3 regions of the Chryseobacterium sp. PTM-20240506 genome follow, and region 3 is predicted to be linked to each of the others. Evidence: riboswitches for the same ligand, from Rfam matches in the RefSeq annotation. Region 3 holds a riboswitch; each other region holds the start of a gene.
What was found. Region 3 has a riboswitch for S-adenosylmethionine ahead of ACNFU2_RS15790 (SusC/RagA family TonB-linked outer membrane protein). Riboswitches for the same ligand answer to the same signal wherever they lie in the genome.
Positions count from the first base shown of each region.

Region 1: it holds a riboswitch for S-adenosylmethionine, as region 3 does, so the genes downstream of both, ACNFU2_RS12735 (TonB-dependent receptor plug domain-containing protein) here and ACNFU2_RS15790 (SusC/RagA family TonB-linked outer membrane protein) in region 3, are expected to answer to the same signal.
Region 2: it holds a riboswitch for S-adenosylmethionine, as region 3 does, so the genes downstream of both, ACNFU2_RS16505 (alpha/beta fold hydrolase) here and ACNFU2_RS15790 (SusC/RagA family TonB-linked outer membrane protein) in region 3, are expected to answer to the same signal.

Region 1 is NZ_CP182581.1:2,882,963-2,890,986, forward strand. Features, by position in the region: gene ACNFU2_RS12725 (aconitate hydratase) at 1-330, shown strand, start outside; gene ACNFU2_RS12730 (DUF5694 domain-containing protein) at 481-1,314, shown strand; gene ACNFU2_RS12735 (TonB-dependent receptor plug domain-containing protein) at 1,390-4,146, opposite strand; SAM-I-IV-variant riboswitch at 4,452-4,550, opposite strand; gene ACNFU2_RS12740 (outer membrane beta-barrel family protein) at 4,750-6,972, shown strand; gene ACNFU2_RS12745 (HesA/MoeB/ThiF family protein) at 7,072-7,782, opposite strand; gene thiH (2-iminoacetate synthase ThiH) at 7,793-8,024, opposite strand, start outside.
Region 2 is NZ_CP182581.1:3,692,013-3,700,036, reverse strand. Features, by position in the region: gene ACNFU2_RS16520 (homocysteine S-methyltransferase family protein) at 1-25, opposite strand, end outside; gene ACNFU2_RS16515 (O-succinylhomoserine sulfhydrylase) at 93-1,253, opposite strand; gene ACNFU2_RS16510 (ACT domain-containing protein) at 1,369-2,907, opposite strand; gene ACNFU2_RS16505 (alpha/beta fold hydrolase) at 2,919-3,908, opposite strand; SAM riboswitch class I at 3,972-4,080, opposite strand; gene ACNFU2_RS16500 (MGH1-like glycoside hydrolase domain-containing protein) at 4,270-6,876, shown strand; gene ACNFU2_RS16495 (OsmC family protein) at 7,164-7,583, opposite strand; gene ACNFU2_RS16490 (YegJ family protein) at 7,602-8,024, opposite strand, start outside.
Region 3 is NZ_CP182581.1:3,543,100-3,551,123, forward strand. Features, by position in the region: gene fabD (ACP S-malonyltransferase) at 1-573, shown strand, start outside; gene ACNFU2_RS15775 (GYDIA family GHMP kinase) at 585-1,487, shown strand; gene pckA (phosphoenolpyruvate carboxykinase (ATP)) at 1,618-3,234, shown strand; gene ACNFU2_RS15785 (type II 3-dehydroquinate dehydratase) at 3,285-3,689, opposite strand; SAM riboswitch class I at 3,935-4,031, shown strand; gene ACNFU2_RS15790 (SusC/RagA family TonB-linked outer membrane protein) at 4,115-7,030, shown strand; gene ACNFU2_RS15795 (RagB/SusD family nutrient uptake outer membrane protein) at 7,055-8,024, shown strand, end outside.

The sequences.
Region 1 (8,024 bases), 660 kb from region 3:
GAACACGCAGCAATGGAGCCGAGACATCTTGGTGTAAAAGCAGTATTGGTAAAATCATTTGCAAGAATCCACGAAACCAACCTTAAAAAACAAGGGATGCTGGGATTAACTTTCGCTAATGAGGCAGATTATGATAAAATCCAGGAAGACGACAATGTTAACTTCTTAGATTTAGATCAGTTTGCTCCCGGAAAACAATTAACACTGGAATTTGTACATGCTGACGGAACCAAGGATATTATTATGGCTAACCACACCTATAATGATCAACAAATCGACTGGTTCAAAGCTGGTTCAGCATTGAATCTTATTAAACAGCAAGAGGCATAAATTTATTTATGCCCCGATAATAAAAAAACATCCCGGTCGGGATGTTTTTTTATTATCTATATGTATACTTTATATGATAACCTTCAATTTTTATAGGAATATGTAATAAATCTATATAATAAGTTGTTTTAATAATAGTAATAAAATATCATGAAAACACTTCTTTACACTCTTCTATTATTTTCCTGCTTTGTTCAGGCCCAAAAAAAACCATCAGATTTCTTCCCTTCCCCCAAAACAAAAGTATTAGTAGTTGGTTCATTCCATTTTGATTATCCTAATCTGGATGCCCACAAAATCAAAAAACAGGACCAGATCGATGTACTATCTCCTAAAACATCCAAAGAGGTTATCGATCTGGTAAATTATATTAAGAAGTTCAGGCCAACAAAGATTGCTATTGAAGCTTCACCCGAATGGAACGCCAATCAAAAACTCAAAGAGTATAATGAAGGAAAACACCATGATAAAAGAGACGAACGATACCAGCTTGCCATGAGAATTGCCAATGAACTGAAGATCAATGAACTATTCAGTGTAGACGCCTCTTCCGTATTAGAAGACCTTATGGAAAAGTTTGGAAAGACTGACTCACTGTATTTTAAGAAACTTACAGAGGGATATGATTATAAAAGTGACGACCCTATTTCTCAAAACTTTACTGATTTCTATAATCATTCAGAAGCAAAAAACTTTAGCTCACTTATGAACACCTTCCAATATCTTAACAGCAAAGAATATCACGAATATGGATATGGCGCTTATCTGAGTGGAGATTTTAAATTAAGGGATTATGACGGAGCTGATGTACTTGCCATGAACTGGTATAGCAGGAATCTGAGAATATTCCGTAATATACAGAATATTCCGCATCAGAGTGACGACAGAATTCTAGTAATCATAGGAAACGGACATGCAGCAGTCCTCAGACAACTTTTAACCTGCTCTGCAGAATATGAATTCACAGAATTTTCTTCTTTATAAATATAAAGGCAGAGATTTAAGTTGAAATCTCTGCCTTTATTTATATGGCTTTATGCTTCAAAGCTTCCAGAGCATTTAAAACTTAAATTCTACCCTTGCAAACAGAAATCGCCCTCCAATACCGTATTGGGAAACCTGTCTGGAGTATACAAACTGATTATCTGCTGTCAGGGAATTGATTAGTGGATTTTTAGAAGGCATCACATTGAATATATTGTTACTTCCAATGGTTGCAGATATATTTTTACTGAAGTCATAGCCTACTGAAAGATCTGTTACAAAACGATTATTCAATACAAAGTGTTCCTGTTTTCCTACTACACCATCAAAATTAGCATCCAATACATCAGCGTCGGTTACTTTTCCAAAGAAAGAATTCCTCAATAAAATATTAAATCCGGAAACTCTAAGATTATTGGATAGAGTTGCTTTTACACGGGGTACAGCTTCTTCAAAGTAAATCCTGTTAGGCTCAGAAAAGTAACTGTCTATCTGGCTAACTAATTTTGGGGAGGCATGAATATTTCCTATTCTTCTGGTCTGATTCAGATTGAGCCCAAAGTTATTTTCCAGGTTAATTCCTGAACCTAAATTGGATGTCTGGGAAATGGTAAGATCAAGCCCTTTGGTTTGGGAATCCACAGCATTCGCAAAAAAGTTGGCGGCACTAGCTCTTGCAAGGTCAAAAGCATTCTGCAGAATCGCCTGATCCGATCCTTCAGGAAAATCTACACCTCTAGTACCTTTAGGCCTGAAAAACAAATCAGTGAGCACTACTCTATCTTTAATTTTAATATAATAAACATCTGCTGTAACCACAAGATTCAAATTTGGAGCTTTCCAAGTAAGTCCTGTACTGTACGACTGGGAGGTTTCCTGTTTCAGTTTTGGAATCCCAAGCGCCTGTGCAGCCTCGGAATTATTCCTAAAAGTTCCTACCTGGGTAGTATTGCCCTGTTGAATTAAGGTTGATGTTGAGCTATAATAGATCTGGGCTAATGAAGGGGCTCTAAAACCTGTAGAAACAGCACCTCTCCAATTAAAATTATCAGCCAACTTCACATTAGTCGCTAGTTTATAATTAAAGGTAGATCCAAAGTCTGAATAGTTTTCATAGCGCAAAGCACCTTCTACCAGCCACCAATCCGTTGGTTCCAGCTCCACATCTACATATCCGGCCACACTATTTCTATTTCCGGAAACAGCATTATCCGGACTAAATCCCGGAAATACCTGGGAACCGGCAGGTCTTGTTACGCCAAAAAAATCAGTCACAAGCTCATTTTTTGGAGTATTTACGGTCACTACATTTCCATAAATATCATAAGAGGCATAAGAATTCTCGTTACCGGCATTCACCTTATAATTTTCATAACGGTATTCCCCTCCAAATGCAATGTTCAGCCCATGCAATACATCATACTTTTTGGAAAAGTCAAGGTTTAGGGTGTTTTGCAAAAACTCAAGTCCACCTGCATCAAATCTTCTTGGAGAGTTGTTGACCAATGAAGAATTAAAAGTATTAACAACTCCAAACTTGAAAGTATTCTTTCCAAAAGTGTTACTGAGATCTATATTCCAGTCATTCCATTTTCCTTTGATCCCAGCTGCATATGAATAATCATTAATGGTAGACTCAATCTGTGGCAGATATCCGTTGGGTGTTATAAAATTGATATTTCTCTCGGTATTAGGCAAACGGAAAAAACCTCCGGCATTCCCCAGCCTGTAGCTATATCCTCCAAAAGAATACACCTTCCAGTCATCATTAATCGGAATTTCCGAATTATAATATACCTGGGCTGATTGTAGTTTCGACTGTCCTGCCCTGATACTGAAGTCTTTCCGTTGAAGTCCTCTATATGCAAGTTCATCATTGGTAACATCCCCTCCTAATAAACCCTGTAAAGTTGAAATGTTATTGGCGTTTGCAATTTTATTCTGTAAATCAGATGAAAAATAATTTACTTTTGTTGCATATTGTTTAATCGTATTGATAATTTGCTGGCTATTGGAAGTATTATTTATATTCTTATAAAGCCCGTCTATATCTATCCCATCTTGAGCAGCCCTGTAGTTAATAGCATTATAGGCATTGTATATATCGCCATTCCTCACACCAGCTCGGGAATAAGGATCCCGGTATTGTGTTGATGTGGTAATATTGAAGAAACCCTGTTTTCCAAGTTTGAATCCATAATTCAGGTCTAAAGAGATGGTTTCTCCATCCAGTCCACCGGAAAAATTGTTGGTAACCGGTGAAGCATATCCTCCCAAAAATAACTGACCGGATAACCCCAATCTTTTTTTAAGACCTAAATTGACAACTCCTGCAATAGCATCAGATCCGTATTGTGCAGAAGCACCATCCCGAAGCACTTCAATTTTATCCAAAGCAAAAGCAGGAATCGCATTAAGATCTGTTCCCACCGAACCCCTACCTGGTGTAAGGGTTACATTGATGAGTGAAGACTGATGCCTTCTTTTCCCATTAAGTAAAACTAAAACCTGATCGGGACCTAAACCCCTCAATTGTGCAGGATCCACAAAATCCGTCCCGTCATTTACAGTATGCGATGTGGAGGAAAAAGAAGGGACAATATAGTTTAGAGCCTGGCTTATATTATTAACCGGGCTTTGTTTCAATATTTTTGAAATGTTAATAACGTCTACTGGAACCGGAGTATCTGTTAATGATCTACCTGATCCTCTTGAACCGAGAAGAACAACCTCATCGATTTTTTTTGATTTTAGAGTATCAGACTGGGCGAAGTAAAACGTCGAAATTAAAGTGGCCGAAGCAATGATACTTCTATTTTTAAAATGGCGCATGTGTTTTATTTTTAAATTTTTGTTATAATTTTTTTGTTTGCTTAAAATTTTAAGCAAAAAGTATCCTGTAACCTTGAAAACACAAGGCTAAAAGAAAAATGATAAACGGTTTTATTAGTTAATAGAAACCAGAGGCTAAGAACAACAACACATACACATCACGAAATGCCATGAGTGATCACCAGCATACAGAAGCTTTGCTTCGATATCTGCCGGGCAAAAAGTCAAATTCATTGTGCTGTAATTTTCCCTGTTCTTAAACATTGATTTTAAATTTTAAACAAAAATTGTAAGATGGGAATGAATAGAAAAACATTTTTTCCGGAGCTTGCCGGCTTATCTATTTCAGCACCTTGCTTGTTTTGCAGGTTGCTATCCCATCTATGAGATTCTTGATAATTGTGAGGCAAAGATATAACTATTTTACAAATAAAAAAATAATTTGTAAAATTTTTAAATTAATCGCAAAACCAAGCCGTATGATGATGCAATATGATTATATTCTATTGTGAGGTATTTCATGGAATAAAACAACCCTCTAAAAACTTTCCTTGTAACATTTTTTTATTTTAAACGTCTAACTGAGTAGTAGTAAAAACCATTATGAAAAAAATTGTACTCGTTTTATTTTCCTTAAGCATTATTGTCACAAAGGCTCAGGAAAAAACCAACAACCAGGTCAAGGAAAAGCAGATCGAAGGGGTTGTAATTACCAAAACTAAAAAAGCCGTTGAACAAAAAGCAGACCGGACTATTTTTGATTTTTCAGAACAACCCCAGCTGAACAACGGAAATGTTTTAGAGGGTATCAAAAAACTTCCGGGTCTGGTGTCTACTGATATTGCCGGTATGATGTATCAGGGAAAGATCCTTGATGTTTATCTTAACGGACGCCCTTTAAACATTACTTCCAATGAGCTCAATTCATTTTTGGAAGGGATGCCTGCCAATTCTGTAGACCGAATTGAAGTGATCACTCAACCTGGCGCTGAATTCCCGGCAACTTCCGGGGGTGCAATTATGAATATCATTACGAACAAAAATGCCAATAAATATCTTACGGCAACTTATTCAGGAAATTATTCATTTACCAACTACGGTAAGTTGAGAAGCAGAACCAGCAACTCTTTAAATTTAAACGCCCGTAATAAATATTTCGGATGGCAGCTGAACATCGGACAGAACTATCGGGAAAGTATGCTGAATTCGAATCAAAATGATTTATTATTAAGCAATACGGATAGAATCGGCCGTGGTTATTTCGCGAAATCGGGCTTAACATTTGATCTGGGACAGGACAGATTATTATTAAATTACGATATCTATCATAATAAAAACAGCAATTACACAGATAGTAACGGTTTTGCTGACCTACCGTACATTCCTGTTAAAGACAGTATCAGGGAAGGATATTTTCATGCATTTGATGCCGCTTACACGAATAATTTGAGACAGGAAGCGGTAATAACCTATCAGAAACGCTTTAGTGATAAATCTCAAAAACTGGATTTCCAGTTCGGATATACCAAATCAACGAGTAAATTTGATCAGAATAATATTTTCAGAGATATCAGTTACATCAATCCTAACGAAAACTTTCCAAGGTTTTCGGATGGCCTTTTACTGAACAATGAATCTGACATGAGAATTGCTAATTTTAAAGTGGATTATTCGCAACCAATCAAGATCCTTGATGGAGGAAAGGTAAGTTTCGGTGGATTATATGAAAAACAAAACTTCGATACCCAAAGCAGAGGTTTGACCAATCTGGACTATCAACGACAGACCGCTTCCACCTATCTTGAGTTCCAGGCTAAATTGAAAAAATTCGATTTCACATTAGGATCAAGGGCTGAAAATTATGACATCTCTGGAATTACAAGGGTGATTGACAGTACCGGTGCAATAGTTCAGAAAAATCTGATCCCTTTTAATAAGTTTAAATTATTTCCAAATGCAAGCGTTCAGTACAGCTTTATGAATCAGGTTTCTGTTTCAGCAAACTATAACAAGAAGATCAGTCTGCCAAGTATTTCTGCACTTAATCCCAATAACACTACATTTCAGGGACCGAATACCCAGGTTACCGGAAATCCGAATCTGCAGCCTACGATCTTTGACAATTATGAAGTAAAACTTTCTGCCTTTGATTATGCATTCATCGGATATAGTGTAAGCTCAGCTAAAAATCAGGTTGCACAGATCATCAGAAAAAATGGAAAAAACCTGTTTAATGAGCAGATAAACATTTCCAGCATGAGGATCCACAATTTCAATGTAGGGCTTCCTGTCCCTTTCATGATTTTTAGTAAGCCCATGAGCGAAATCATGAAGTTTGATTTTAATCCAGACAAAATCAATTTTATGTATCTGTATGCCGGATATCAGAAACATGATATTGATAATTTAAACAACAAAGGATTCTGGATTTTCAATGTGATGACCCAACTTATTCTGCCTAAACAGATTAAGCTAACAGCAAACTACAGCTACCTGACGCCAAAAGCAGGTTATTTCTACTTCACAGCAGAAAAACCATTCAGCAATTCACTGGATATTACACTGACTAAAAAGTTTTTGGATAACCGTCTTACTGTTTCTGTTTTTGCTAATGATATTTTTAACGGACAGGTAATGCAGGTCCGTTCTAATCCGCCATCCGGAGAAGCGGTTACTTTGAGAACAAAATATGACACAAGAAATTTCGGACTTTCCATTAATTACAAGATCCCAACCAAAAACAAACTGGCTAAAGAGGATCCGAATATCTTAAACAGCAGCAAGAAAGAGGATAACGGAGGGGTAATGCAGCAGGATAGTAAATAATCAGGTTATAGTCTTTTAATACTACATCAACATATCAATTATCATAAAATCGGGCAGTAAGAATATTCTTATTGCCCGATTTATTTAAAAACAATATAATTAAAAATCGATGGTGCGAAATCTCCAGTCCAGAGTATCGACCAAAGTCAGCTGATTGGTATTCACAGGAAGATCTGTAATTATTTTCAGGCTCAGATGTGCCATCATACTTCCTATTATTCCGGGTAATGATCCCAGAACACCTAAACTATCACAATCCGGGGTATCTTCATCCACCGGTGGTTCAGGAAAAAGATCCCTCAGGTTTTTACTCTCTCTGTAATTAAATACTGCCACCTGACCGGAAAAGCCCAGAATACTTCCATAAACCACCGGCTTTTTTAGTCTCACACAAGCATCATTAATTAAATACCGTGTAGAAAAGTTATCTGATCCGTCTACAATCAGGTCATATCTGGAAATTATCCTTTCAACATTTGAAAGATCTATCTTTTCATCAATGGGAATAATAGTAATATGCCTGTTAAGTGCTTCAACAAATTGTACTGCGCTGGACACTTTGGATATCCCTACACTTTTTTCATTATGAATAATCTGCCTGTTCAGATTATGAAGCTCTACTTTATCAAAGTCTGCGATCCCTAAAATGCCAACTCCTGCCGCTGCCAAATATTGAATAACAGGACTCCCCAATCCACCAGCCCCCACAACAAGCACTTTCGCATTAAGTATTTTTCGTTGCCCTGAAGTACCAATCTCATCAATAAAAATTTGACGGCTGTATCTGGAAAACATTTCTTCGCTATTCATGATCATTCTATTAAAAACCACTGTACACAGAATCCCAATCTTTCATAACAGGATCATATCCCGCATTCCTGATCACATTTTTTATATCCTGCATGCTTCTTTCATCACTGGTTTCAAATTGTTCCAACGATTGAGGATCTACAGCATAGCCTCCCGGATTAGTCTTAGATCCGGCACTCATGGAAGTGGCTCCAAGAGATACAATATGATTTCTGAAATTTTCATTCTCCCTGGTAGAAATG
Region 2 (8,024 bases), 150 kb from region 3:
TATATAATTGTTCTGAACTTTTCATTTTGTAGATTGTGGCTAAAGCCGTTAATATTTTTTTCATAAATGGGCTAAAGCCCATTTCAATTGAGTTAATCCAATGCCTGTTTTAAATCAGCAATAACATCTTCCACGTTTTCCAAACCTACAGAACAACGTACAAGGCCGGCAGTGATTCCCACTTCGTTCCTTTCCTCATCAGTTAATTTGGAATGTGTAGTAGAAGCAGGATGTGTAACAATTGTTCTGGTATCACCAAGATTTGCTGAAAGTGAACACATCTTTATTTTATCTAAAAACTTTCGACCTCCTTCAATTCCTCCTTTGATTTCAAAAGCGACAATATTCCCTCCTAATTTCATCTGTTTTTTTGCTACTTCATAGCTTGGATGTGAAGGTAAAAAAGGATATTTTACTAATTCAACATTAGGGTGGCTTTCTAAAAATTCAGCGACTTTCAATGCATTTTCACAATGCTTTTCAACTCTGATGGCTAAAGTTTCAAGACTTTTAGACAAAACCCATGCATTAAAAGGAGACATGGCCGGACCTGTATTTCTTGCAAAAAGATAGATTTCCCGGATAAGGTCTTCTTTTCCTACCGCAACTCCACCAAGAACCCTTCCTTGTCCGTCAATTAATTTTGTTGCCGAATGAACCACAATATCAGCTCCGTACCTGATAGGTTGTTGAAGATAAGGGGTGGCAAAACAATTATCTACAATGAAGATAAGATTATGTTTTTTTGCAATTTTCCCGAAAAACTCAAGATCCAGAATCTCAATTGCCGGATTAGTCGGGGTTTCCAGATATAAAATTTTTGTATTAGGTTTGATAAGCTTTTCAACATTTTCTGCATCTTCTGCCTTAAAATAGGTAGTCTCAATATTCCATTTTGGGAAATACTTTGTAAAAAGTGTGTGTGTAGATCCAAAAACAGACTGGCAGCTTACAATATGATCTCCGGCATCAAGCAAAGTTGCAAATGTTGAATAAATTGCTGCCATTCCGGTAGCAAAAGCATATCCCGCTTCCGCACCCTCCATTTTCACAATTTTATCGGTGAATTCAGTAACGTTTGGATTGGAGAATCTGCTGTATAAATTTTTTGATTTTTCTTCTGCAAAGCTCGCCCTCATATCCTCTGCATCCTGAAAAATAAAGCTGGATGTAAGATAGAGCGGAGTAGAATGTTCATCAAACTGAGTTCGTTCAGTCTGCGTCCTTATTGCAAACGTTTCAAAATTTTCCATATAGTTTTAATTTTAATATCATGTATCAATGCAACAGTTTACCAATGAATCGATCGAATCTGATCTGAGCCATTTTTATCGGCACACTGTTATATCGTTACATTCGTACATTGATTTATTTTGTTTCACTTACTCTTAAAATATCACCAAAAACACCTCTCGCGGTTACCTGTGCTCCCGCACCGGCTCCCATAATTACAATAGGGTTTTCACCATAGCTCTCCGTATAGATTTCAAAAATGGAATCTGATCCTTTTAATTGCCCTAATGCGGAAGTAGCCGGCACAGAAATTAATTTTACATCAAGTTCTCCTTTTTCTTTTTGAAGATCGCCATGTAGATCGCCTACATATCGTAGAACATGATCTGCCTCCTGATTTTGTTTAATTTTCTGGTATTCCTCGTCCAATTCTCCCAATCTGGAAATGAATTCATTTTTGTCAATAGAAAGAAGGTTTTCAGGAATTAGATTCTGAATATTAATATCATTGAATTCATTAATCAGATCCAACTCTCTCGCCAGAATCAAAAGCTTTCTTGCAACATCATTTCCTGAAAGGTCCTCACGAGGATCCGGTTCAGTAAATCCTTTCTCCATTGCTTCTCCTATAATGGTTGAAAATTTCTCATCTCTAACTGAAAAATTATTGAAGATATAACTTAAAGAACCTGAAAACACGCCTTTAATTCTTGTAATATTTTCCCCCGACAGGTGCAATAGTTTAATGGTATCGATCAAAGGCAAACCTGCTCCCACATTGGTTTCGTAAAGGTATCGCCTGTTATTTTTATTCAACGTATATCTTAGTTTACGATATTCTTCTATTGGAAGGGTATTGAAAATCTTGTTGGAAGATACAAGATCAAATCCGTTCTCAGCTAAAGCATGATAATTCTTAACAAAATCCTTACTCGCCGTATTATCAACCACAATAAGATTCTCCAGCTGATTCTCTCTGGAGAAACTGATCAGTTCATCAACATTGGAAGGGTTTTCAGCAACTAAAACCTCATCATTCCAATTATGACCAAAACCTTTTTTATTGAATGCTATTTTTCTTGAATTAGCAACAGCCACTACTTTAAGATCTATTTTTTTCCGTCTCTTAATTTCTTCGGAAGATTCCAATACCTGGTCAATCAGAGTTTTACCCACATTCCCATGTCCAATGATTGCAAGATGAACGGTTTTAGGTTTTTTGGATATTTCAGATTCAATGATATTCTTAGTTTTCTCATCCTGAGAAGAGGTAACTACAATATTTACTCTTTTTTCACTTGCTATCTGATTCAGAAGCAAAGGAAAAACATTATTTCTTGCCAGTTCCGCCAGTATTTTATTAAAATCTTCAGCTACAAACCCCAGAACTGAAACGTTATTAATACTATAAATCTGAGATACTGCTCCTGATTTCCTTTCCGCTTCAAATTCCTCAATCAGACAATTAACCGCATTTTCAGAATCGTTTTCGTGAACCAAAATTGATATTCCGTTTTCTATAGCCTGTTGTGAGATCACTCCTACACTAATCCTGGCTAAAGTAAGTGCTTTAAAAATTCTACCGTCAATACCGATTTCCCCTAAGAAATCTTCTCCTTCAAATTTGATGATTGATCTGTTCTTTAAAAATTTTATTTCGTTAACATTTTTCATCTGTTCATTCTTTATTGTTTAGCTTTATTACAGGTTTCTTGTAATTGTTCAGTTTCTTTCTGTAATAAAATGGTTTTAATGATATTATTTAATTGTTTGTATTCCATTAGGAAGGCATCATGCCCGTGAACTGAGGTGATCTCGTGATAAGAAACATCCTTTTTTTTACCTTTCAGTTTTTCAAAACACATCCGGATTTCGGAAGCAGGAAAGAACAAATCTGTATCAACGGAGATCAAGTGCATTCGTGCCTGTACATTCTCCAGCCTTTCTTCCTCGGCATTAATGTTCATCAGCAAATGATTCATCAGTTGATAAGATTTTAAACTAAATCTTTCATTAAGAGCTTTTCCGTGATATTCAAGCCAATCTTCCGATTCAAGCTTATTTTTTGCGGTATTGTATTTATTTTGAAATCTGTCGTTTAAAGATTGTGGGGTTCTATAACATAGCATTGCATGGATTCTTGCCTTTTGTAACGGAGCGTCATTTCCATTTAATAAAAATTTCTGAACCATACATTGCGCATGCAGCCAATCATGAGTTCTGAAATCACAGGCAATGGGAATAAATACTTCTGCAAGTTCCGGGCGTTTAACCAGCATTTCCCATCCTATTCCTCCACCAAGAGAACCTCCGATAATCGCATATAGACTTTTAATGTTAAGTAATTCTAGCCCTTTTAAAAATATGCCTGCAATATCCGAAGGAGTAAACTCTTCATATTCTTCAATTAAAAAATCATCGTAACCATTTCCGGGAATATTGAAACACAAAACCGTATAGACATTGGTATCAACCACCTGGCCATCTCCTACTAATTGCTTCCACCAGCCATTTGTTCCCGATACATTGGAATTTCCCGTTAAAGCATGGTTGATTAAAATAACAGGTGCTGAAAACAGCTCTTTCCCGAAGGTCTGATAGCTCAACGGGATATTGCATTCCTTTCCGGAATTAGTTTGATACGAAAGATTAATATGTTTTAGTTCTGTTTTCAATTCTATTATACATTATTTATAATACAATTGAAAATGCCACAGGAAATGGCTGAAAAACTCAGTAAGTTATCTGTCCAAAAAATAATTTGGTAGAACGTAGCACCTTCTTCGCTTGCGCAAAGGGTTGCTAAGGTTTCATCGGGTCTAATCCCTCAACCTTTCTTGATAACATTTTCAATATTTGAATGATCGAATGGTGCAAAGATATAACATTTTATTTAATTTTTTCATGAAAAAAATAATTTATTCTGAAAATCCCTGTAATCATTATAGTTACAAGGATGTATTAAGAATTATTCAGATAGAAAAAATTGGAATTATTTTTCAAAAAAATTACCTTCGTAGTGAAAAATGATGAACTATGACTGCAGAAAAACAAAGATTACAGGATATAAAATGGAAAAACTGGGGGCCTTATGTAAGCAACAGACAATGGGGTAATGTTCGTGAGGATTATAGTCCCAATGGCAATGCGTGGAATTTCACCAATCATGATAAAGCTGAAAGTTATGCCTACCGTTGGGGTGAAGAAGGGATTGCCGGAATATCGGACACCAAACAGCTTTTTTGTTTCGCTCTTTCATTTTGGAACAAAAAGGACAAAATGATCAAAGAACGTTTTTTCGGATTGAGTAATCCCCAGGGCAATCATGGTGAAGATATCAAAGAGATCTTTTACTATCTGGACAACACGCCTACCCATAGTTATATGAAGATGGTGTATAAATATCCGATCCATGAATTTCCTTATGATCACCTGCTATCTGAAAACGGCAGACGAAGCAAAAAGGAAGCTGAATTTGAAATCTTTGATACCGGAATCTTTGATAATGATGAATATTTTGATATTTTCATCGAATACTGTAAAGCAGATGCTGAAGATTTTTTAGTCCGTATCACAGTTTGTAACAGGAGCCAAAACGACGCACCTATTGTTGTTGCTCCAACAGCCTGGTTCCGTAACAACTGGAAATGGGGATATAATACTTATAAAGGTCAGCTAAACGCCTCATACAACGGTTGTATTGATATTAACCATGATAGTATTTCCATCAAAAAATTCTATTCAAGAAATACCGGTGCCAAAAGTCTCTTTTGTGATAATGAAACCAATACACCTAAATTATACGGAGCTCCTTTAACAGATAACACCTATTTCAAGGATGGTATAAACGATCACATTATTCATAACTCCAATACCGTTAATCCGGAAAAAAGAGGTTCAAAAGCCGCTTTTGTGATTGAAGAAATTATTGGTGGGGGACAATCAAAAACCTTTGATTTCAGGTTGGCGCCAAACGACACCGATGAACCATTTCATCATTTTGATGAGATTTTCAACACCCGGATTGCTGAGGCCAACGAATTCTATGAAGAAGTTCAGCACGATGTAACGAATGATGATGAAAGAAATGTTCAACGTCAGGCGTTCGCAGGGCTATTATGGAACAAACAATTTTATCATTATAATGTTGGGAAATGGCTTAAGGGAGATCCTAATTTTGATGCACCGAGGGATTTCAATCATTATGTAAGAAATACAGAGTGGAACCACATGCACAATAAGGACATTATTTCAATGCCGGACAAATGGGAATACCCATGGTATGCTACTTGGGATCTCGCTTTTCACTGCGTTCCCTATGCATTAATTGATGCCCAGTTTGCAAAAAACCAACTTCTCTTGTTAACCAAAGAGTGGTATATGCATCCTAATGGACAACTTCCGGCGTATGAATGGAACTTAAGTGATGTAAATCCACCTGTCCATGCTTGGTCTTGTTTCAGGGTATTTAAGATTGATGAAAAGACCAATGGAAAACCGGATCTCCTGTTTCTGGAAAAGGTTTTTCAAAAATTACTTTTGAACTTTACCTGGTGGGTAAACCGTAAGGATAAAAACGGTAAAAATATTTTCGGCGGCGGTTTTCTAGGTCTTGATAATATCGGAGCTTTCGATCGTAATATGGAACTTAAAGACGGTGAGCATCTTGAACAGGCAGACGGTACAAGCTGGATGGCAATGTATGCATTGAATATGATGAGAATTGCAATGGAACTTGCCCAATACTATCAGGTATATGAAGACATGGCCATTAAGTTTTTTGAGCATTATCTTTACATCGCGGAAGCGATGGAAAACATGGGTGATGGAAAAGAAGGCCTTTGGAATGAAGAAGATGGTTTTTTCTATGATGTACTACAACTTGGGAACGGCGAAAGTGTTACGCTTCGTTTAAGAAGTATTGTCGGGCTTATTCCTTTATTTGCTGTGGAGATTATTGATCACGGATTATTGGAAAAAATGCCCAACTTTAAAATAAGAATGGAATGGGTGCTGAAAAATAAGCCGGAACTTACGAAACTGGTTTCCCATTGGGATGAAGAAGGTCACGGCAGAAAACATTTAATGAGTATCCTTCGTAAAAACAGACTAACAAAAGTCTTGACAAGAATGCTGGATGAAAAAGAATTTTTAAGTTCTTATGGTATCAGGGCCATGTCTAAAGTATATGAAGAAAATCCTTTTATTTTCTCTGTTCATGGGACAGAAAATGTGGTTTATTATACCCCTGCGGAAAGTGACAGCAGAATGTTTGGAGGAAATAGTAACTGGAGAGGCCCGATCTGGTTCCCTATTAACTTTTTGATTGTCGAAAGTCTGCAGCGTTTTCATTTCTATTATGGAAACAGCCTGAAAGTGGAATTACCGACAGGAAGCGGAGATAAAAGGAATCTGGATGAAGTAGCACAAAATATCAGTAACAGGCTATGTTCTATATTCCTTAAAGATGAAAATGGACAAAGAGCTTTTAATGGGGGAAACAATAAGTTTAATTACAATGAGCATTTCAAAGATTATATCACCTTTTATGAATATTTTCACGGAGATAACGGACGTGGAGTTGGCGCCTCACATCAAACAGGATGGACGGCAACGGTCGCTAAATTGATGAAACCGAGATAGAATAAAAATGTACCACTTTCTTAAGTGGTACATTTTTTTTATCAATTAATTAACCTTTAGTATTGAACATCATTGATGCCTTAGTTTTAGCCATAAGCTAAAATAAATAACAAAAATAATAATTATAATAGATTATTGATAAATATTTCATATATTTACATCGTTAACCTTTAAGAAAATGAAACTCAATGTTTAAATCTTAAAGAAAGAAAATACCCTCAACAACACATAATAAGCATAAAGCCGGATTTTAACAATCCGGCTTTTTTATTTTGTTTATAACATCCTTAAATTTTTTCCCCATTTACAAATACATCATAACCGATTTCTACATTAGGCTCCAAAGTTTTAGAAACAGAACAGTATTTATCAAATGATAACTGCGCTGCTTTCAAAGCCTTAGTGGGGTCGATGTTACCTTCCAAAAAAAACTGAACTTTAATTGATTTAAAAGGCTTAGCATCATCGACAGGTACTCTCTCTCCTTCTACTTCTGCTTTAAAACCAGTGATATCCTGTCTTTGTTTTTTTAATATGGACACGACGTCTATTCCACTACATCCTGCAACTGCCATTAAAACACTTTCCATGGGAGAAACTCCTTTAGCTCCGGGTTGTGATGTATTATCCAAAAGGATTGAATTTCCTTGAGAATTAGTACACTCAAATAAAAAGTCGTCGTTTATTCTGTTTAATGTAATTTTCATTCTAATTAATATTTTTCTTTATTCGTAAATTAATCCTTCTGCATCCATTTCTTTTTTTTCTTCAGGACTCATATATTTTCTTACAACCTTTATTGTGTAAGCCCCTTTTACAATATTCTTGTCATTATATTTCCAATCACTAATTCTTTCAATGGGAACTTCAACCGAATCTCCTAACTTGACCAATATTTTTTTATCAAACGGCTCATTTTGAACAATCCCATAGTATTTCCCATCCTTAAACTGAATATCTCCGATCCAGATATGTTCTCCACCTCCATCAGATGTGTCAAACTGCTGTTTTAATGTAAAATTGGAATAATCAGGGTTTTTACTTTGTATCGCGTTTTGAAATTCGGGTAAAGTTTCTTTCGCGTTTTTTACAGCACTATTCATTTCCTCATCAGCATTTTTAAAATACATGATATCGGGTTTACCTTC
Region 3 (8,024 bases):
TTTGATGACGGTCTCAAATTAGTTTCTGAGCGAGCAAAAGCAATGCAGGAAGCTTGTGATATTAATCCAAGCTCAATGGCTGCAATTTTAGGATTGGAAGATGCTAAAGTTGAAGAAATTTGTGCACAGATCAATGGGATTGTTGTTCCTGCAAATTATAATTGTCCTGGGCAACTTGTAATTTCAGGAGAAACTGCTGCCGTAGAAGAAGCTTGTATTAAATTGAAAGAAGCGGGAGCGAAGAGAGCATTATTGCTACCTGTTAATGGGGCTTTTCATTCTCCATTGATGCAACCTGCACAAGAAAGATTGGCCGCTGCTATTGAACAAACTAAGTTCAGAAAAGCAACGATTCCAGTTTATCAGAATATTACCACGACTGCAGTTACAAATCCTGACGAAATTAAGAAAAACCTAATTGCTCAGTTAACAGGTCCTGTAAAATGGACACAATCTGTTCAGAATATGATTAAAGACGGAGCATCTAACTTTGTAGAAGTTGGACCAGGAAAAACTTTACAGGGATTGATCAAGAAAATTGATAGTTCTGTAGACGTTGCTTCGGCAATCTAAAAAATAAACAAATGGGCGAAATATTTTCACCGGGAAAGCTCATGCTTACTTCAGAATATTTTGCTATAGATGGAGCTCTTGTCCTAGCGGTACCAACCAGGCTGGGACAAGAGTTTTTCTTTGAAGAAACGGAAGATGGGAAATCATTGGTTTTTTGGGAAGCTTACCATCAAAATAAACTATGGCTGAAAGTGGTCATTGATTATTCCTCTTGGAAAATCCTTGAGACAAATATAACTCCCAGTGCCCAATTTCTTATAAAAACGTTGAAAAACGTCCAAAAGCTTTCTACTCGTAAATTCCAGAATGCAGATTCATACTTTTTAAAAACAAATCTACAGTTCCCTTCCGATTTTGGATTGGGAAGCAGTTCAACATTAATGAACAACCTTTCTGTGTGGGCTGATACAGATCCTTTCATGCTAAATAGTCTAAGTTTGGGTGGAAGTGGTTATGATATTGCTGTCGCAAAGGAAAAATCAGCAGTTTTGTATCAGAATAAACCGGTAATACAATATAAAAGAGTAACCTTTGATCCTATCTTTAAGGACGACTTGATTTTTATCCATTTAAATCAAAAACAAGACAGCAGGGAAGCAATCGATCTGTATAAGTCTAAAATAAAATCCCGGAAACTGATCGAAGTATTTTCTGCCCTTACCAATGAAATTCTATTATGTAATGAATTAAATGATTTTTGTCATTTAATGACTGTTCATGAAAGAAAAATTTCTGATTTTCTGAATATTCCTACCGTTAAAGACAAATTCTTCTCCGACTGTCCGGTTTTTGTGAAAAGTTTGGGTGCCTGGGGGGGAGATTTTGTAATGAGTGCCAAATTTAGGGGCTTTGAGGACTATTTTCGGGGAAAAGGTTTTGCGACTATTTTTGAATGGACTGATATAATTGCTTGATATTTAATAATTTGCCGTTCTGTTTTTTTCTTTGTCATTCTGACTTATATCATTATATTTAACCACCTGTAACACTAAATTAATATTTAATTTTGTTGGACTAAAAAAAGAAATAGAAAATATAAGTAAAATGAAACACGCTAAAATCATCCAGGATTTGCAAAAATTAGGGATTAAGGGAGACTACGAAATAATATATAATCCCTCATATGAGGAATTATTTCAAGCAGAAGTTTCTCCTGAAAATCAGGGTTTTGAGAGAGCTGAACTTACGGAATCTGGTGCAGTATCAGTAAAAACAGGAATTTTTACTGGCCGTTCTCCAAAAGACAGATACATTGTTCAGGATGATGTTACAAGAGACACAATTTTCTGGGATGGCAAAGTGAACTTGCCTACAACAGCAGAAATCTTCAAGTCTTGTAAAGAATTAGTGCTAGACCAACTTTCTTCTTCTAAGAAAATTTATGTAGTGGATGCATTTTGTGGAACAAATGCTGACACAAGACTTAAAGTGAGATTCATCGTAGAAGTTGCATGGCAGGCGCATTTCGTTACTAATATGTTCATCCGTCCATCTCATTATGAGCTGGAAAACTTTGGAGAACCTGATTTCACTGTTGTGAACGGTTCTAAAACAACGAATCCGAATTGGGAAGCTCAGGGACTAAATTCCGAGAATTTTGTAATGTTCAACCTTACGGAAAAATTACAGATCATTGGAGGAACCTGGTATGGAGGAGAAATGAAAAAAGGAATGTTCGCAATGATGAACTACTACCTTCCGCTAAAAGGAATGGCATCTATGCACTGTTCTGCAAACGTAGGAGAAGAAGGAGATGTTGCTTTGTTCTTCGGCCTTTCCGGAACAGGTAAAACAACTTTATCCGCTGATCCTAAAAGATATCTTATTGGTGACGATGAACACGGTTGGGATAACAATGGAGTTTTCAACTATGAGGGAGGTTGCTATGCAAAAGTAATTGACTTATCGGAAGAAAAAGAACCGGACATTTTCAGAGCAATTAAAAGAGATGCTCTTCTTGAAAATGTTGTTGTAAATAATGGTGTTTCTGATTATACTGATAATTCAATCACTGAAAACACGAGAGTTTCTTATCCGATTTACCATATTAACAAAATTGTACTGCCTTCTAAAGCTGGGCATGCTAAGAAGATTGTTTATCTTTCAGCTGATGCATTCGGAGTATTACCTCCGGTTTCAATTTTAGATGAAAATCAGGCTCAATACCACTTTTTATGTGGATATACTTCTAAATTAGCAGGAACTGAAAGAGGAATTACTTCTCCAGAACCTTCATTCTCTCCGGCTTTTGGTGAGGCATTTCTTACGTTACATCCTACCATGTACTCTAAAACCTTGATTGGTAAAATGAAAGAACATGGAGCAAAAGCTTATTTGGTAAATACAGGATGGAACGGTACAGGAAAAAGAATCTCATTAAAAGATACAAGAGCCATTATTGATGCAATAATTGATGGATCTATTGAGAACGCTCCTAAGGCACAAGTACCTATTATGAACTTGGAAATTCCTACTTCTTTACCCAATGTTTCAGAAGGCATTCTGGATCCAAGACATACATACAGTGATGCTTCAGAGTGGGAAGAGAAGGCTAAAGACTTAGCATCAAGATATATTAAGAATTTTGAACAGTATTGTAACACTGAAGAGGGGAAAAAGCTGGTTGCTTCCGGACCTCAATTACAAGAACAAACAATATAAAAAAAGAAAAGCCTCATCATTGATGAGGCTTTTTTATGTATTAAAACATCCTAAAAGCTTAATAAAGCCAGTCTGTATCCTTTCATTCCAAAGCCGGATAATACAGCATCTGTGTGAGCCGCTGTTACTGACTTTTGCCGGAATTCTTCTCTTTTATAAATATTGCTGATATGTACTTCAATCTTAGGTTTCTGTATATTCTTTAAACAGTCGGCTATCGCATAAGAGTAATGAGTAAAAGCCCCCGGATTGATAATAACAGCATCAAAATCATCTTCCTGAAGTCTGTTAATTAATTCTCCTTCAATATTCGATTGATAATAGTTCAGTTCGTAAGAAAGGAATTCATCTTTTAGTTTTTCCAAATATTCATCCATTGAAATTATTCCATAAATTTCAGGTTCTCTTGTACCCAACAGATTTAGATTCGGTCCGTTTATGATTAAAATTTTCATAACATAAAATTAAAAAGTTTTTTTCGATTAGTGCGGATATTTTACGGGTTTTATTTGAAGAAGATGTTTTACATTATTTTTAATGATATTTCTCATGTTTAAAAATTTAACATTTTCTCTAATGGTTTATTAACAGGTGTTTTAAGTGAAAATTAAGTTAATTTTTGAGAATTTAAAATAAAAAATAAATTAGTCTACTTGTTTTATAGACTAATTGTTTTTAGATTTGCATCCATATTTCGATCGGCTTATAAAGAAAGATGGAGGGAACTGACCCTACGAAGTCTTAACAACCTGCATGATGCAAGGTGTTACATTCAGCCTTTTAAGGAAAAATAAGCATTTGGTTAAATCAATTTCTTGACGCCCTTTGCTGTGTTTTCCGCAAAGGGTATTTTTTTAATATTTAACAAATAAAATTGATTATGGTTAGTAAAAATTTATTCAAAGCTGGTGTTTGGATTTCACCCGGTGCTTTGTTTTTCTTAGGCATTATTAGTGTTAATGGGCAGGAGATAAAGCAGAAGAAAGATACGCTTAGGGAAAAAGATATTGATGAAGTCGTTGTAGTAGCTTACGGTAAAGCGAAAAAGACGAGTTACACAGGTTCTGTAGCGACGATCTCCAGCGAAAAGATTAATAATCGGCCGGTAACCAATATTACAAAAGCTTTGGAAGGGCAGGTAGCGGGATTGCAGGCAGTAAGTGCTTCAGGCCAACCGGGTGCTACGGCAACAATCCGTATCAGGGGGATCGGATCTATTAGTGCCTCAAGTAATCCTTTATTCGTGGTGGATGGAATTCCTTTTGATGGAAATATCAATTCTATCAGCCCAAATGATATAGAATCAATTAGTGTTTTGAAAGATGCTACGGCAAGCTCTCTGTATGGATCAAGAGGTGCTAACGGAGTGATTATTGTGACTACAAAGTCAGGGAAAAAAGGAGAATCACGAATCAATTTTAATATCAGTCAGGGATTTTCCAGCAGGGCTGTAAAGGACTATGAACAGGTTACCACGGATCAGTATTTTCAATTATATTGGGAAGCAATGAGAAATGGTTATAAATCAGCACAGGTTTCAGCACAACAGGCAGCACAAATGGCCACAGATAATCTTGTGAATAACCTGGGCATCAATCCATATGGTTCTAACTATGCAAAACCGGTAGGGACAGATGGAAAACTGCTGCCTGGAGCAAGGCCTTTATGGAATGATGACTGGAGGGATATACTACAAAGAGTGGCCTCAAGAAACCAGGTTGATCTTGATTTTAGTGGCGGAAATGAAAAAGGAAACTACTTTTTCTCATTGGGATATCTTGATGATAAGGGTATTGCCATAGGATCCGGATTTACAAAATACAGTACGAGATTGAAGATTAATAATGAAGTGAAAAAATGGTTAACAGTTGGAGCAAACCTTAGCTATACCAATAGTCTTCAGGAGGCACCACCATCTTCCGATTCAAGAACTGATAATATTATTAATGCATCCAGAGTAATTCCTTCTTTTTATCCATACTATGAAAGAAATCCTGACGGAAGCTATAAGCTTGATGCTAACGGAAATACAATTTACGACTTCGGAAAGTACAGGCCGACAAGTGCTTTGCAAAATCAAAATGCAGCAGCAACTTTGCCATTAGACAAAAATGAAAACAGGGAAGATAACTTTTCAGGAAAAGGGTATTTGGATTTTACCTTCTTACCGGAATTAAAATTTAAATCCAGTTTTTCAATTGACTTGGTAAATTATAATGGCCATTATTATTCAAATCCGTTACTTGGGGAAGGTAGTGAAATCGGAGGTTCAGTGACCAAGACAAATTCACGGACATTATCTTATACAACCAGTAATATCTTGACCTATGACAAAAAATTCAATCAGCATCATTTCAATATTCTAGCCGGACAGGAGTTTTATCATTATGAGTATCAGACGATATCCGGAAGCCGAAGTCAGTTTTCTTTACCTTATTATTATGAACCGGATGCAGCGGCATTATTAGGAGGTTTTAGTGGTAATAGTGATAAATTAGGTTTACTGAGTTTTTTAGGTAAAGCAGAGTATGATTTCAATAACACTTATTTTATTTCCGGATCTGTAAGATCAGACGGATCTTCCCGTTTTTCACCTCAAAATAGATGGGGAACTTTCTGGTCAGTAGGAGGTTCATGGAAGGCGTCTAATGAGCAATTCATTAAAAATCTAAATTTCTTTAACCAGCTAACCCTTCGTGCGAGTTACGGAGGACAGGGAAATGATAAGTTGAGTACTTATTATGCTTACCAGAGTCTTTACGCATTTTACAATAATCTGGGAGAAGGAGGAACAGTTGCTAGCAGGCTTCCCACTCCTGATCTTAAGTGGGAAACCAATCTTAACTTGAATGTGGGGCTGGAATTTGCTATTCTTAAAAACAGGGTTAAGGGTAATGTGGAATATTTCCAGCGTCAAAGTAAAGATCTTTTATTTGACAGGCCTTTGGCTCCGTCTCTTGGTTTTAGTGGCTATTCTGCGAATATTGGAGAACTGAAAAATACAGGCTTTGAATTTTCATTATTCACAACTCCTGTTAAAACGGACGATTTTCAATGGGATGTGGATGTTAATGTAACAACCCTAAAAAACAGAATTACGAAACTTCCTAAAGGTCCAATTGTAACAGGAACTAAATTATTGCAGGTTGGCGGTTCTGTTTATGATTTCTTTATTCCGGAATGGGTTGGAGTTGATCCAAGTAACGGTGCTCCGCTATGGAAATATGTTTATCAGGATGCCAATGGGAATACAGTAGAAGGAACAACTTCCGAATATGCAAAGGCGACAAAAACATTACAGGGTTCTTCTTTGCCTAAATTTTCCGGTGGAATCACTACAAATATTACATATAAGGATTTTGATTTATCCGCGCTGCTAACTTTTAGTGTTGGAGGAAAAATTCTTGATACAGATTACACCATGTTAATGTCAAATGGAAGCAATGCTGGAAGGGCATGGAGTGCAGAGATGTTAAACAGATGGACGCCTGAAAATCCCAATACGGATGTTCCGGCTTTAAGTACAACGACAAATAACTGGACTTCAACGTCCTCAAGGTTTTTATACTCGGGGACTTATGCCAGATTGAAAAATGTGAGTATCGGATATACGTTACCTTCAGATTATTTCGGAAGACTGGGACTGAAAAAGTTCAGAATTTATCTTCAGGCTGAAAACCTTTTAACTTTCTACAAGCACAAAGGAATGGATCCCGAGCAAGCTATAGATGGTACCACTTATTACAGATATCCGGCAATGAGAACAATAACATTCGGTCTTCAGGCTACACTTTAAGTTTATATTAAAACAATCAAAACAATGAAAAAAATAAAATATATATCATTTATACTTATAGCAGCTTTCTCTTCTACTGCATGTACTAATGATTTGGAAACAGCTCCTACTAATCAGGCTAATGAAGCCGAGATATTCAAGACAGCTGAAAGTGCTGAAACGGTGATTAATGGGACATGGGCAAAATTCAATGATGACGGGCCTACCTATGCTAACATTGGCTATTCAACAGTATTACGGGCCAGCGATGCTATGGGAAGTGATGTCGCTGTCCTTACTAATAAATATGGCTTTGCATCGGCTTACGCTTTTACCGATTTAGTGAATAGTACCGGAAGCCGTTCTCAATTTGTATGGAGTTTATTATATTCTGCAATCAATAACATGAATAATGTGATTAGTCGTATTGATGGAGTAGAAGGAAGTCAGTCTAAAAAGGATCAGGTTAAGGGCCAGGCAAAAGCTTTACGTGCTTTTTGTTACTTGAATTTAGCCAGCTTTTATCAGTTTAGCTATTTAAAAGACAAAAACGCTTTGGTGGCTCCAATTTATACAGAACCTACATCCATAAATTCTGTAGGAAAAAAGAGAGCTAGCCTTGAAGAAATTTATACTTTGATTAAAAACGACCTATCAGAAGCAGGACTTTTATTAGCAAATTATACAAGAAATAATAAGGATAAAATTGATAAGTCTGTAGTATATGGATTATTGGCCAGGACTTACTTAAATACGGGTGAGTGGACTAAGGCTACTGCTGCTGCTCAAATTGCAAAAGCTAGTTTTCCGTTGATGGCTCCCGAAAAGTATAAGGACGGGTTTAATGATATTACCAATGGGGAATGGATCTGGGGACATGGTCAGACGCAGGAACAATCAGGAGAAAGTTATGCATTCCACTACTTAGATGTTTCTTCATCAGGAAGTTACTACTACAGTTTTATGGCAGATCCATATTTTAAAGATTTATTTGACACCCATGATATCCGGTATC